DNA from 3 places in the Rhizobium sp. PL01 genome. Region 1 is predicted to be linked to each of the others. Evidence: riboswitches for the same ligand, from Rfam matches in the RefSeq annotation. Region 1 holds a riboswitch; each other region holds the start of a gene.
The links. A riboswitch is a leader RNA that binds a small molecule or an ion and turns the genes downstream of it on or off. The one in region 1 is predicted to bind cobalamin.

Region 1 (4,463 bases):
ATTTGAATGTTCATCGTTTTTTCCCGGGGATCAGAGTGCGCACGATACGCAGCCCTGCACTTCCGTGCCGGTCAGCGCCATCTGGCGAAGGCGGATGTAATAGATCGTCTTGATGCCCTTCTTCCAGGCATAGATCTGCGCCTTGTTGATGTCGCGCGTCGTTGCCGTATCGCGGAAGAACAGCGTCAGCGACAGGCCCTGATCGACATGCTGGGTTGCGGCCGCATAGGTGTCGATGATCTTCTCCGGGCCGATCTCGTAGGCGTCCTGGTAATATTCGAGGTTATCGTTGGTCATGAACGAGGCTGGATAATAGACGCGGCCGATCTTGCCTTCCTTGCGGATCTCGATCTTCGAGACGATCGGATGGATCGAGGATGTCGAGTGGTTGATATAGGAGATCGATCCGGTCGGCGGCACGGCCTGAAGGTTCTGATTATAAAGGCCCGTTGTCATGACCGCCTCTTTCAGTGCCTTCCAGTCTTCCTGCGTTGGAATATCGATACCGGCCGTTGCGAACAGTTCCCTGACACGTTCGGTCGCGGGCATCCATTCAGCTTGCGTATACTTGTCGAAATAGTCGCCAGAGGCATATTTCGAGTTCTCAAAGCCCTTGAAGCTTACTCCACGCTCGACCGCGATCCGGTTTGATGCGCGCACGGCATGGTAGGTCACTGTGTAAAAATAGATATTGGTGAAATCGACGCCTTCTTCCGAGCCGTAGTAGATGCGCTCGCGGGCGAGATAGCCGTGCAGATTCATCTGACCGAGACCGATGGCATGGCTATCGTCATTACCCTTCTCGATCGACGGGACCGAGGAGATATGGCTCATGTCGGAAACGGCAGTCAGCGCCCGGATCGAGGTTTCGATGGTCTTGCCGAAATCGGGGCTATCCATTGCGGCCGCAATGTTCAGCGAGCCGAGATTGCAGGAAATGTCCTTGCCCATGTGCTTGTAGGACAGGTCATCGTTATATTCGCTGGCTTCGCTGACCTGCAGGATTTCCGAGCAGAGGTTGCTCATCGTGATGCGTCCGGCGATCGGGTTGGCCCGGTTCACCGTGTCTTCGAACATGATGTAGGGATAGCCGCTCTCGAACTGGATTTCGGCAAGAACCTGGAAGAACTCGCGCGCCTTGATCTTCTTCTTGGTGATCCGGGCATCATCCGCCATCTCGCGGTACTTTTCCGTTACCGAGATTTCTGTGAACGGCACGCCGTAGACGCGCTCCACGTCGTAAGGCGAGAACAGGTACATGTCCTCGTTGTTCTTCGCCAGTTCGAAGGTGATATCGGGAACGACGACGCCGAGCGACAGCGTCTTGATGCGGATCTTCTCGTCAGCATTTTCGCGATTGGTATCGAGGAAGCGCATGATATCGGGATGGTGGGCGTTGAGATAGACGGCCCCTGCCCCCTGGCGCGCGCCAAGCTGGTTGGCATAGGAGAAACTGTCTTCCAGCAGCTTCATCACCGGAATGATCCCGGACGACTGGTTTTCGATCTGCTTGATCGGTGCACCGGCCTCGCGGATGTTGGTGAGCGACAGGGCAACGCCGCCGCCGCGCTTCGACAGCTGCAGCGCCGAATTGATGCCGCGGGCGATACTCTCCATATTGTCTTCGACACGCAGCAGGAAGCAGGAAACCAGCTCGCCGCGCTGTTTCTTGCCAGCATTGAGGAAGGTCGGCGTTGCCGGCTGGAAGCGGCCGGAAATGATCTCGTCGACCATGTCGCGGGCAGTCGCTTCGTTGCCCTGCGCCAGCGCCAGCGCCACCATGCAGATGCGGTCTTCGTAGCGCTCGAGATAGCGCTTCCCGTCAAAGGTCTTCAGCGTGTAGCTGGTGTAATATTTGAACGCCCCGAGGAAGGTCGGGAAGCGGAACTTCTTGTCATAGGCATGATCGAACAGATCGCGCACGAAGTTGAACGAATACTGGTCGAGAACTTCGCGCTCGTAATACCCTTCGGTCACCAGGTAATCGAGCTTCTCTCGCAGGTTATGGAAGAACACGGTGTTCTGGTTGACGTGCTGGAGGAAATACTGCTTGGCGGCCAGCCGGTCCTTGTCCAGCTGGATCTTCCCCTCGTCGTCATAGAGGTTCAGCATCGCGTTCAGCGCATGATAGTCAATCGCGGTTTCCGTCGCCTTCAAAGGGCGTTCGAGCGTTGAGACGTCCAAAATCGTTCCAATCCATGTCTGACATTGGCGACGTCCTCGTCCGTACCCAGAAGCTCGAACCTGTAGAGGTACGGCACCCGGCATTTATCCGAGATGACATTGCCCGCGAGACCGAATGTCTCGCCGAAATTGCTGTTGCCGGCGGCGATTACGCCCCGGATGAGGGATCGGTTGTCCGCATTGTTGAGAAAGCGGATCACCTGCTTGGGAACCGCGCCCTTGCCGTCATCGCCGCAATAGGTCGGCAGGATGAGAACAAAAGGCTCGCGCACGTCGGGCGTTTCCCCGCCACTGCTGACGGGAATGCGGGTCGATTTCAGACCGAGCTTGGCGACAAAGCGATGGGTATTTTCCGAAAGACTGGAATAATAGACGATCAGGCCCATCGCTTTTCAATCCGTGCTCAGGCCATGCTCAGGAAAGCGCGCTGATCTTGTCCGGACGGAATCCGGCCCAATGGTCCTGCCCGGCAATGACGACCGGAACCTGCTGGTATCCGAGGCCGATGACCTTTGCGAAGGCGTCCTCGTCCTTGGAAATGTCGATGATCTGATAGTCGATGCCTTCGCGATCGAGCGCGCGATAGGTCGCGGTGCACTGGACGCAGGAAGGCTTGCTGTAGACGGTAATGTTCATGACGTTCCTCGTGGTCTGTGATGTTGCTGGCGCACGAAAGGTTCCGAGCCGCTGCACGCGGATCCGATCGTCAGGTCTTGTATTGCGATGCTTGCGAGAGGTTAGGCTTGCGCCGCCGATCGCGATCCCACGTCTTGAGGTCTGCGAATTCGATTGACTGACATGCTTTCACCCGAAGCCTGTTTGGCGGACATCGGAAGAACGCAACACAAAGCGGAGTCATTCCGCTGCACATCACGCGACCTTCCGGGCACCCCGCCCGTGGACGTTTTGTTTAAGGCAGGTCTCCTGGCTTGCGGGTCGTGGCGTCCATTCCGTCTTCCCGAAGACTGATGCTTCAGTGACTTGAAATGAAACAGACGCTCGCCGCTTACAGTTGCGGGGGCAGCTCCGGTTTTGTCCGGCCAGAATGGCCAAGCGCACCGTATTCCCTCTTAGCCTCCAAACCTTGCAATTCAGAGGAACCTTGAACACTAGATATAGTATACGATGTGAAAATTACGTCAATGTGTAGATGCCGGAAACCCGCTCCGTGGCGGATAATTTTTGCGGCGTTGTGGATAATGGGGAGTTAATACCGGGGACGGCAATCGGCTGTGGATAAACGGGGCCATCGCCGGGGACAGCCGTTCTGGTTTCCGCTATGAGCCACGCGCCTCGGTCACTGGCCGGCCGTCCGGGCCGACCGATACCATGACGAACTCGCCGCGCGCCGTCAGTTTCCGGCTGCCGTCGAGCAATGTCTACGCCCAAAGCTCAACCGCGACAGTGATCGAACGCCTGCCGGTCTGGACGATCCCGGCGACCATGTCGATGATAGAGCCGACGGGGACCGGATGCTTGAAATCCACCCGCCGCGACGAGGCAAGCACGGTGATCATGCGGCTGTGCCGGGACGCTACGACAAAGGCAGCCTTGGTCATTGCCGCCAGGGCGTCTCCCCCGAACATCTTGCCGAAGCTGTTGGCCTGATCGGCAAAGACGATATCCGTCATTCTGAGTTCGGTGCCGGCTGGCTCCGACACCTCTGCTGCAATCGCTGGCACGTGCCAATCCGGCTTGTCGCCGTCCGGCATCGCCACCATGGCAAACGATCCGCGCGTACACAGGTGCCGCTCGCCGCCGATCAGGTCCTCGGTGATCATCTCCACCTCAACGGTCAAGGATCGCCGCCCGGCCCGAACCGGCCGCGCCACCAGTTCGACCAGCTGCCCGATGCGGGCAGGCGCGCGAAAATCGACGTGGTCGCAGGAGGCCGTCACGAAAGGGACACGTCCATGGCGCGTGGCCGCGATGAAGGCGATCCGGTCCATCAGAGCAAATCCGGCGCCGCCGAACAATGTGCCGTCATGATTGGTGTCACCGGGGAAAACCAGATCGATGAGCCGGGTCTGCGCCGGGGAATCCCCCGGCGCAGTGTGTTGCTTTGCAATCGGCGTCATGAGTTGACTGCACGGCGGCGTTCAAGACCGGTACGCAGCTCCACGGCTGCGGCAACCATGTTGACGAGTGCCGGCTTGACCTCTTCCCATTTGCGCGTTTTCAGGCCGCAATCCGGATTGACCCAGATCTGTCCTGCAACCAGCCCTTCGCTTGCCTTATCGAGGAGTTCGACCATCTCCGCGACGCTCGGCACACGTGGC
Region 2 (4,463 bases), on a different contig from region 1:
ACGAAATCCACCTCGGCCGGACGACCGGCGCGGACTGTGCTCGCCCCTCGGTGATCATTGACGGCCGGCCGGATGGGGCGGTGTCAGCTGATGGCATGATCAGCGGAACCTATCTGCATGGGCTGTTTAGCAGCGACGCTTTTCGCGCGGCCCTTCTGAAAAGCTTCGGCATCGAGGGCGGCGGCGAAAACTACCGGCTATCGGTTGACCGTGCGCTCGACGACGTTGCGGCGGAGCTGGAAGCGGTGCTGGAGCCGAGATGGCTTGATAGCCTGATGTCCTGACCAGGGCTTGGTTCAAATCTCTCCCGAAGCTTCACGGCGCCTGCGGTCCAGTTCTTCGCTGTAGCGGCGCAACGTGTGGCTTTCTGTCAGCAGGCCGACGACGCGCCGTTCGATGAGGTTGTTGACCACGGCCAGCGCATCGCTCTCCGTCGTGTCGAACAGGGCGGCCGCCTGCTTGGCATTCATATTTGGCTGCAGGAAGTCATTGGCAAGCCGGATGAAGCCGGAGAGGTCCTGTCGCTCTTCGGTGGCCTCGATGGGGCTGGCATAGATTTCGGGCACCTGAATGATGCCGGCATATTTTGCGCCATCGACGACGACGACCCGTTGCGTTGACCCCAGCGGAAAGTCGCGGCGGAAATCCTCCAGCGATGCCTGGATATCGATCGTGCGGACATCGGTGCGCATCAGACGGCCGACAGTGAGGTTTCTGATCCAGCCGACATCATGGGCGCTGCGGATACTTTCGCCGCGCAGGTGGAAGCGCCATGTGGCGAACGAGTAGCCGAAGGTGGTTCGCACGACCAGCGATGAGGTGATCACGGCTGCAAGAACGAGGACAGTGATCGGAAAGTCGCCGGTGATCTCCAGCGCCAGGAAGGTCATGGTCAGCGGACCGCCGATGACGGCGACCGCCAGCGAGCTCATGCCGACGACGGCATAGATGACCGGTGTCAGCGTCGCGTGGGCAAAGATGTAGGGCGCGGAAAAGGCAAACAGCTTGCCGAGCAGCGCGCCCATGAACAGTGACGCGAAAAACAGGCCGCCGCGAAAACCGGAGCCGATCGATACCGCCGAGGCGAGCGATTTCAGCAGGAACAGGCCGATCAGCATCGGGATTGCCGGCGAACTGGCGAGATTGAGGTGCAGGGCGCCGTGACCGGCTGAAAGCACCTGCGGAGAGACGAGCGCCAAAAGGCCGACGACGATGCCACCGAGCGCGGGGCGTATGGGAGCGGGGATTGAGCTGCGGCGGGCAAGCCCCTCAATCAGCGAGACGCCCTTCATCAAAAGGATGCCCATGCCGGCGCAGAAGCAGCCGAGCAGCAGCGCCGGCAGATAGTCGGCCGGAACGACCGCGCCGAACTGGCCGACATCGATGGTGAAATCGCCAGCATAGAGCCATCGAGCGACGAGGTTGGCAACCAGGGCGGAAACGATGACGGGTGTCAGCGACACGATCGTATAGGTGCCGATGATCAGCTCGAAAGCATAGAAGGCGCCGGTCAGCGGGGCATTAAAAGCGGCAGCAATGGCACCGGCAGCGCCACAACCGACCAGGGTGCGCAGGTCCGAGCGGCGAAGCTGCAGCGAAATGCCAAGCTTGGAGGCAATGCCTGACGCAAGCTGCGTGTAACCGGCCTCAAGCCCGACGGAGGCGCCAAAACCATTGGAGATCAGGTTCTGGACTGCGACGATAATGCTGTCTGTCAGAGAAAGGCGGCCGCCGTGCAGCGCGTTTGCTTCAATCGGGTCGACCATCGGCTTCTTGCGCCACGACGCCAGCAGGATCATCACCAGGCCAAGGATGATGCCGCCGACGACCGGCGCGATCAGTACGGAAATTTCGCCCTGAAGATCGCTCGCGCTCAGGCGCTGGTCATCTGAAATTCCAAAAATCAGGCTGTGCATGCGGCTGGAGATGATGCTCATCGCCGTCACGGCGAGGCCTGACGTGATACCAACAATGACGCCCGCCACCACCAGTCCGAGTTCACTTCGCCGTGCAAAGGCCCGCATCCGCCCGATATCGAAAAGCAGCGAGAGATAGCCGAGCCGCCGCAGGTCGAGTTTCGGTATAATTTTCATCTTCATCGCCTGGCCATCCTGTCTCTGCGCCGTCCTAAAAGGCATGGCATGGGAGATCAAGTGAAGTCTTGCCGAAGCCCGACCTAACCATGGGGCGGGAGATAGTGCCGCAATTGACTTGATCCAGGTGAGCGCCTAATCATCAGCCATTGGATGGTTCCCGGTATGCGGTTGCATGCTGGGAGTAAATGGGAATGCGACGGGCCGGACCCAGACCGGGCGTCCTTATCGCAGCCGACCCCGCGACTGTAGAACGGTCAGGGTTCGCCATCCGGGAAAGCCAAGCCTCCGGACTGTGCGCATTTCGCGGCAGCGGCAAGGATCGGCCCAACCGGAAAAGCCACTGGAGTGGCATCACGATCAGCCGGGGCCGGACGCCTCTAAGTCTACGAATCGTCCACCTCTTCGTGATGTCCGTCGATTGCGACAGCGCAATCTGGCGCAAAACACTCCGGGAAGGCGAGGCGAACCCGTTCGTGCCCCTTGAGGGTGCGTGGCGCCGTGAGCCAGGAGACCTGCCATCCTCAAGGGCCCCATCTTAGCTTGGGGTTCGCCCGATCCAGGGAGAGACACTCCCGATGCCAGCACGGAGGTTGTCATGGCACTATCATCCCGTTCCCGGAACGGCCCATCTTGCGTTGCCGCAAATCCCGGTTTGCGTTGCCCAGGGATTGCACTTTCTGCCGGCTTACGCTGAGGCCTGGATCATTCCATGACATCGATACAGTCAGGCAGCGTGCTGGTTCTGGGCGGCGCGCGTTCCGGTAAATCCGCCTTCGCCGAGAAACTTGTCAAGGCGTCGGCTCTCGACATGCATTACGTCGCGACCGGAAGGGCGTGGGACGGCGAGATGCAGGCAAGGATTAGCGAACATCGCGATCGCCGCGGGGGGGATTGGCAAACCCATGAAGAGCCACTTGACCTTGCCGCCTGCCTGGAGGCGATCGACGCACCCGATCGCATCATTCTGATCGATTGCCTGACCCTGTGGGTCACCAATCTGATGATGGAAGAACGCGATATGGTCGCTGAATTTGAAACACTCGCGGCCTATGTGCCGCAGGCCAAAGCCCGGCTGGTGTTCGTTTCCAACGAGGTCGGGCTGGGCATCGTGCCGGAGAACCGGATGGCGCGCGACTTTCGCGACCATGCGGGCCGGCTGCACCAAATCATTGCGGAGATATCCGCAGACGTCTATTTTATCGCGGCTGGATTGCCGCTGAAAATGAAGGGTTGATCCATGACCACCGAAAAAGCCGCCCACGGTAAGATCCCGGCCACTGTCATCACCGGTTTCCTCGGCGCCGGCAAGACGACGATGATCCGCAACATCCTGCAGAATGCCGGCGGCCGCCGCATTGCGCTGATCATCAACGAGTTTGGTGATCTCGGCGTCGATGGCGATGTCTTGAAGGGCTGCGGCGCAGAAGCCTGCAGCGAGGACGATATCATCGAGCTGACCAATGGCTGCATCTGCTGCACCGTCGCCGACGATTTCATTCCGACCATGACCAAGCTTTTGGAGCGCGAGAACCGCCCGGACCACATTATCATCGAGACATCCGGTCTGGCGCTACCGCAGCCGCTGATTGCTGCCTTCAACTGGCCGGATATCCGCACCCAGGTGACGGTTGATGGTGTCATCACCGTTGTTGACAGCGCCGCCGTTGCCGCCGGACGGTTTGCTGACGATCATGACAAGGTCGATGCGCTGCGCGTCAACGACGACAATCTCGATCATGAAAGCCCGATCGAGGAATTGTTCGAAGACCAGCTGACCGCCGCCGACCTGATCATTCTCAACAAGACGGATCTGCTCGATTCGACCGGCCTTGCCTTTGTCCGCAACGAGGTTTCGTCGCGCACCAGCCGCAAGCCAACGATGATCGAGGCGAAGAACGGCGAGGTTTCCGCTGCCGTGCTGCTCGGCCTTGGTGTCGGTACCGAAAGCGACATCGCCAACCGCAAATCCCATCACGAGATGGAACACGAGGCAGGCGAGGAGCACAGCCATGACGAGTTCGACAGTTTCGTCGTTGAATTGGGCTCGATTGCCGATTCGGCAGCCTTCATCGAAAAGCTGAAGCCGATCATTGCCGAGCATGACGTGCTGCGTCTAAAGGGCTTTGCGGATATTCCCGGCAAGCCGATGCGCCTGCTGATCCAGGGTGTCGGTGCCCGCATCGACCAGTATTTCGACCGCCCCTGGGCTGTAGGCGAAGTGCGCCGCACTCGTCTGGTCGTCATCGGCCTGCATGACATGGACGAAGCAGCCGTACGCGCTGCCATCGCAGCGGCGATTTGAAAATGATGAGCGCGGCATATCTCCCTCTATCCTGCCGGACACTTCCCCTCGAGGGGGAGATGTCA
Region 3 (4,463 bases), on a different contig from region 1:
TGCTGTCCAGCGCGACTATGCGATCGCCAATCCCGGCGGATTTACCGGCTATGGCGCCGATACATGGGGGCTGACATCGTGCGACGGCCCGCAACGCCCGCGCCGTTTGCAGGACGGACGGCGCCAGCAGTTTGCCGGTTATGCTGCACGCGGTGCGCCGCTCGGGCCGGACGACGGCACGATTGCGCCCTGGGCGCCGCTTGCATGCCTGCCATTCGAGCCTCAGGCTGCGATGTCGGCGACACGGCATATGCTGTCGAGCTATCCCGATGTTATCGACGCAGGACGCTTTCTGGGCAGTTTCAATCCAAGCGTTCCCGGCAAGACGGCGGAGGGGTGGCTTAACAACCGCAGCGTTGGTCTCGACCAAGGGCTGCTGGTGATGATGATCGAAAACCATCGCAGTGGCATTTACTGGAACCTGCTGCGTGAAACGCCGGTTATCCGGCGTGGCCTTAGACGGGCAGGCTTTTCCGGCGGCTGGCTTTAAGGTACACGGGCTGCCAGGAGATAACGGGCGGCCCCTGTGGACGAGAACCGAGATTCAGGCAGTTTTAAAGAGGATGATGGAAGACAGGCAGATGCCGCCATCGCCTGGCAGGCGGAGCATTTTCCGCAGGTCGCTGTGTCTCGGGAACGGGAAGGTGGTGGTTTTCTGCAGGTCACCGAGGCATGGCACGGTGATGGCGATATGGTCGAGTGCCTGCTTGACTATCAGAACCGCTTTGCCACCGGGATGGATGACCGCGTCAAAGGCGCCCATCTCATTTCCTTCTACAGCCACCATCTAAGCATAGCGGCTGCAGCAATTTATTTGCGGACAGGGCTGGTTGCTGACCTGCGCCCGGATCGGCTGACGTTCCGGTTTGAACCTATCGTTCCGCATGACCGCGTTCCACCGGTGGAAATTTGCCCGTCGGGTGTCTGCCGCTTTCATTTTCGCTTCGCAGGCTTTACCCGCATTGACCACTGGGCGGTGCTTTTTCACGATATGTTCGTCGAAAGCTTCATTCCGGTGATCGAGGCGCTGCAGGGCCGGACCGGCCTATCCCCGGTCGCACAGTGGCGGCTGGCTGCTGATGGCATTGCCGGCGCTTTTCTGGAGGTCGGCGCGGCCTTGGGCGAAGAGGAATGCGCAATGACTGCAGCCCTTGCCATCATCAACCGGACGGGCTCGCCACTCTCGTCCGACGTTGTGCGATACACTAGGCTCGACGCCGTTTGCGCTGGCGTTGCGGTCGAGCGTATCTTCCGGCTGCGAAGCGGCTGCTGTCTCAACTATCGAACAGAGGGTGGGGATTTCTGCGATGTCTGCGTGCTTCTCGACGAGGAGACGCAAAAAAGCCGCCTGCGTGCCCATGTCGAGCGCACCGGCGGCTTCTGATCGCCGCTACCGCGCAAGCAGTGCCTGCGCGGTAGAGATAGGGCTCAAGCCGATTTCAGAAACCGGTCGTTCAGGTATCCCGAGATCACACCGAGCACGATCCAGAATGCCAATGTCGTTGCCAAGGCGGCGACCGCGAACTCTGCACCGAGAACAGCCGGAACCGGGCTCGAAATGTCAGACGGCTGCGGCGCGCCGTAGACATGAGGTGCTGCGATCAGGACAAGACCGATGATCTTCGCAAGGATTTCACCGCGCAAGACGATGAGATAAAGGCCGGCGACAGAGAGAGCGATGGTCGCGATCCACCAGATCTGCCGGTCATGAAGATCGGCGGCGGGGAAGCCCGGCAACTCCGGCGGCAGGCCGATGGCGGGCAGAAGGTGAACCGTCAACCAGCCGCAGGCCCCCCAGAGAGCACCGTTGCGCAACGTAATCGGATAGTTGAAGGCAAGGCTGGCACCCGCGAGCAGCAGACCAAAGCCTGCGCCGGCCACGAGATTGGCGAGCAGCGTCCCAGAAAAGCGGCTCATGCCGAACATGATGCCGCCCTCATCTTCGTGCTCCCCCTCATGTGCGTAAGCGGGCGTGATCGGTGAGAGTGCCGACAGCATATCGCCGATCACCGACGACCGGTCGAGCGAGGAGTGCTGCTGGCTTTCTGTGCCAGCCGGCGGTTCGGCTGCTGGTTCCTTGACTTCATATTCCTCGGCATGAAGGATGAGCGGGACCACGCGCAATTCCTGCGCCGCCGTCATGAAGACGCCCGCAATCAATCCAGCCACCAATGCGGCCAGAAGTGTTTTGACAATCATTTGATACCCCCAAGTTCAAGCGGAGCAGATCTATCGTTGGTGCCCAACGCTTGTTGTGTTTCAATTCCCATGCGAAAAAATCGCCCAATGCCGAAGCAGGGGCGCACTTCATCGCCGCGTGATTTCCCGATGAAATCCGCGATCCTTGTTGTCGATGTCGTGCGGAAAGCGCAGGGCCTTCCACAGCCTACATCAATGGCAGGGGAAGCCGTAGGAATGGCGAACGTCGTGTGCGGTGTCATGCAGCACGGCGGAATTGGCAAGGCCGGCACCGAAAACCAGGAAGCCGCCGATCAACAGGGCGAGAATAGCGGTCGTGATGCGGTCGTTGAGAGAAAGCGGAACGCTTGAAACTGTAGTCGTAGCCATGACAACCTCCGTGATGGCGCGTGGGAAATATCCCACCCAATTGGGCACCATGCCCTTCATCAACCGGCAGGTTTCCTGGCTCGCGGCGTCAGGCGCTTTCGCGCCAAGGAGCCTGCCTCACCTTCCCGGGGCAGGGGCACAAGGCCCGTCGCCGCAGTGGCTTCTACCGGATGAACGTACCGGCATGACAAACTCTGACCGCTCTACAGTCGCGGGGTCGGCCGTGATAAAGATGCCCAGAATGGGTCCATCCGTCACGTTCCCATTTACTCCCCGAAAGCACCTCGCTCCCAGAGAACCAATTGATGCAATGATGATTATGCCGCTGCCCCGGTCATGTCAATTCAACGCTGCGACCTCCAGTAGCGCATTGCCGCCTTCGATTTTTGCGTTCCCCGTCGAAATTCGATATGCAAGATGTCGTTAAAAGCGCCTAAGTTGCAGATGGTTTATTTGAAGCAACACTTAATGGTTGATTGTTTTGAAAAATGCTCTTCTCTTCCAATGGAACAATAGTTCTTTAGGAACCTTGGTGTAGAATGCGGCGGCGCTGAAACGCGAAGAATCCTTCATAGAGAAAACCATGAAAGCGGCGAGGTCCGAACAGGAATTCCAGAATATTCTTCGCCGCTTGGGAATTGCGCTTGACGCTTCTCAGATCGGTGTGTGGGAGCACGATACGCAGAAAGACGAAGTCGTCTGGGATCTGCAGATGCACCGGCTCTACGGAACCGGAAAGACGCAAAAGCGCGTCAAGGCGGAGGTATGGATGAACGCGATCCATCCCGATGATTTTGCCCAGGCCCAGGCCGATTTCGACAAGGCGATCGCAGCCAAGGATGTCTATTCCTCGGAATACCGGATCGTTCTGCCCAACGGTGAAATCCGCTACCTTCGGTCTCGCGCCTATTGTTTCGAGGAAAACGACAATATCACCCTCATCGGGGCCGAATGGGATGTCACTGCCGATGTATTGCTCAATCGCGAATTGCGGCGGCAGAAGGCGATTGCCGAAGCGCGCGCGGTTGCTCTTGAAGCGAGCACCGGGCGGATCGAATATGCGGCCGAGCACGATTACCTGACAGGGCTTCCCAATCGCCGGTTTTTCGACCGGCGATTGGGCGAGCTTGCCAGCGATACCGGACTGGAAAAGCTGGCAATCCTGCACATCGGTCTCGACCGGTTCAAGCAGATCAACGATACCGCCGGCCATTCGGCCGGAGACGATGTCTTGAAATCCTGCGCCAAGCGGATTGAAGCAGGCGTGCCGAAGAACTCGTTCATTGCGCGGGTCAGCGGAGATGAATTCGCGGTTCTGATTGCAAATTTTACGTCGCTGGATGATCTCAAAAGCCGGGCAGAGCGGTTGACGCAGCAATTGAAACAATCGGTTTGGCACAATGACGAGGAGTTGCGTACTGGCGGGTCGATCGGGGTCGCCGCTGCCAGCGGCCGCCATATCGCCGGGCTTCTGGCCGAGTCCGATATTGCCCTTCACCGCGCCAAGAAACTCGGCCGGGGGCGGGTTGAGGTGTATTCGGCGCAATTGAAGGCGCAACTCAACAACGAGCAACGGGTCGGCAGGCAATTCGCTCATGGACTGGAGAAGGGTGAATTCATTCCCTACTATCAGGCGCAGATCGATGCCCGCACCCGGCGTGTTGTCGGGATGGAGGCTCTGGCGCGCTGGCGCCATCCGAAGCGCGGACTGATTCTGCCGGGCGAGTTCATCAAGGTTGCGGGTAATCTCGGCCGGCTGGACGATCTCGATTCCGCAATATTGAAAGCAGCGTTGAAAGACCGCCAAAACTGGATAAGGCAAGGCGCGCATGTGCCCCGCATCGCTGTGAACGTATCGGCCGCCCGGTTGTCGGATCCGCTTTTGATTGACGAAC

Region 2: it holds a riboswitch for cobalamin, as region 1 does, so the genes downstream of both, cobU (bifunctional adenosylcobinamide kinase/adenosylcobinamide-phosphate guanylyltransferase) here and nrdH (glutaredoxin-like protein NrdH) in region 1, are expected to answer to the same signal.
Region 3: it holds a riboswitch for cobalamin, as region 1 does, so the genes downstream of both, R6X40_RS02830 (CbtB domain-containing protein) here and nrdH (glutaredoxin-like protein NrdH) in region 1, are expected to answer to the same signal.

The regions. Positions count from the first base shown of each region.
Region 1 covers NZ_JAWQUM010000008.1:123,709-128,171, forward strand. The annotation lists gene nrdF (class 1b ribonucleoside-diphosphate reductase subunit beta) at 1-14, opposite strand, end outside; gene nrdE (class 1b ribonucleoside-diphosphate reductase subunit alpha) at 31-2,184, opposite strand; gene nrdI (class Ib ribonucleoside-diphosphate reductase assembly flavoprotein NrdI) at 2,154-2,570, opposite strand; gene nrdH (glutaredoxin-like protein NrdH) at 2,599-2,820, opposite strand; cobalamin riboswitch at 3,081-3,304, opposite strand; gene R6X40_RS19245 (acyl-CoA thioesterase) at 3,564-4,262, opposite strand; gene metE (5-methyltetrahydropteroyltriglutamate--homocysteine S-methyltransferase) at 4,259-4,463, opposite strand, start outside.
Region 2 covers NZ_JAWQUM010000001.1:896,322-900,784, forward strand. The annotation lists gene R6X40_RS04125 (cobyric acid synthase) at 1-284, shown strand, start outside; gene R6X40_RS04130 (chloride channel protein) at 297-2,087, opposite strand; cobalamin riboswitch at 2,231-2,631, shown strand; gene cobU (bifunctional adenosylcobinamide kinase/adenosylcobinamide-phosphate guanylyltransferase) at 2,806-3,330, shown strand; gene cobW (cobalamin biosynthesis protein CobW) at 3,334-4,398, shown strand.
Region 3 covers NZ_JAWQUM010000001.1:605,107-609,569, forward strand. The annotation lists gene R6X40_RS02815 (glucoamylase family protein) at 1-490, shown strand, start outside; gene R6X40_RS02820 ((2Fe-2S)-binding protein) at 527-1,384, shown strand; gene R6X40_RS02825 (CbtA family protein) at 1,429-2,199, opposite strand; gene R6X40_RS02830 (CbtB domain-containing protein) at 2,392-2,568, opposite strand; cobalamin riboswitch at 2,616-2,886, opposite strand; gene R6X40_RS02835 (EAL domain-containing protein) at 3,152-4,463, shown strand, end outside.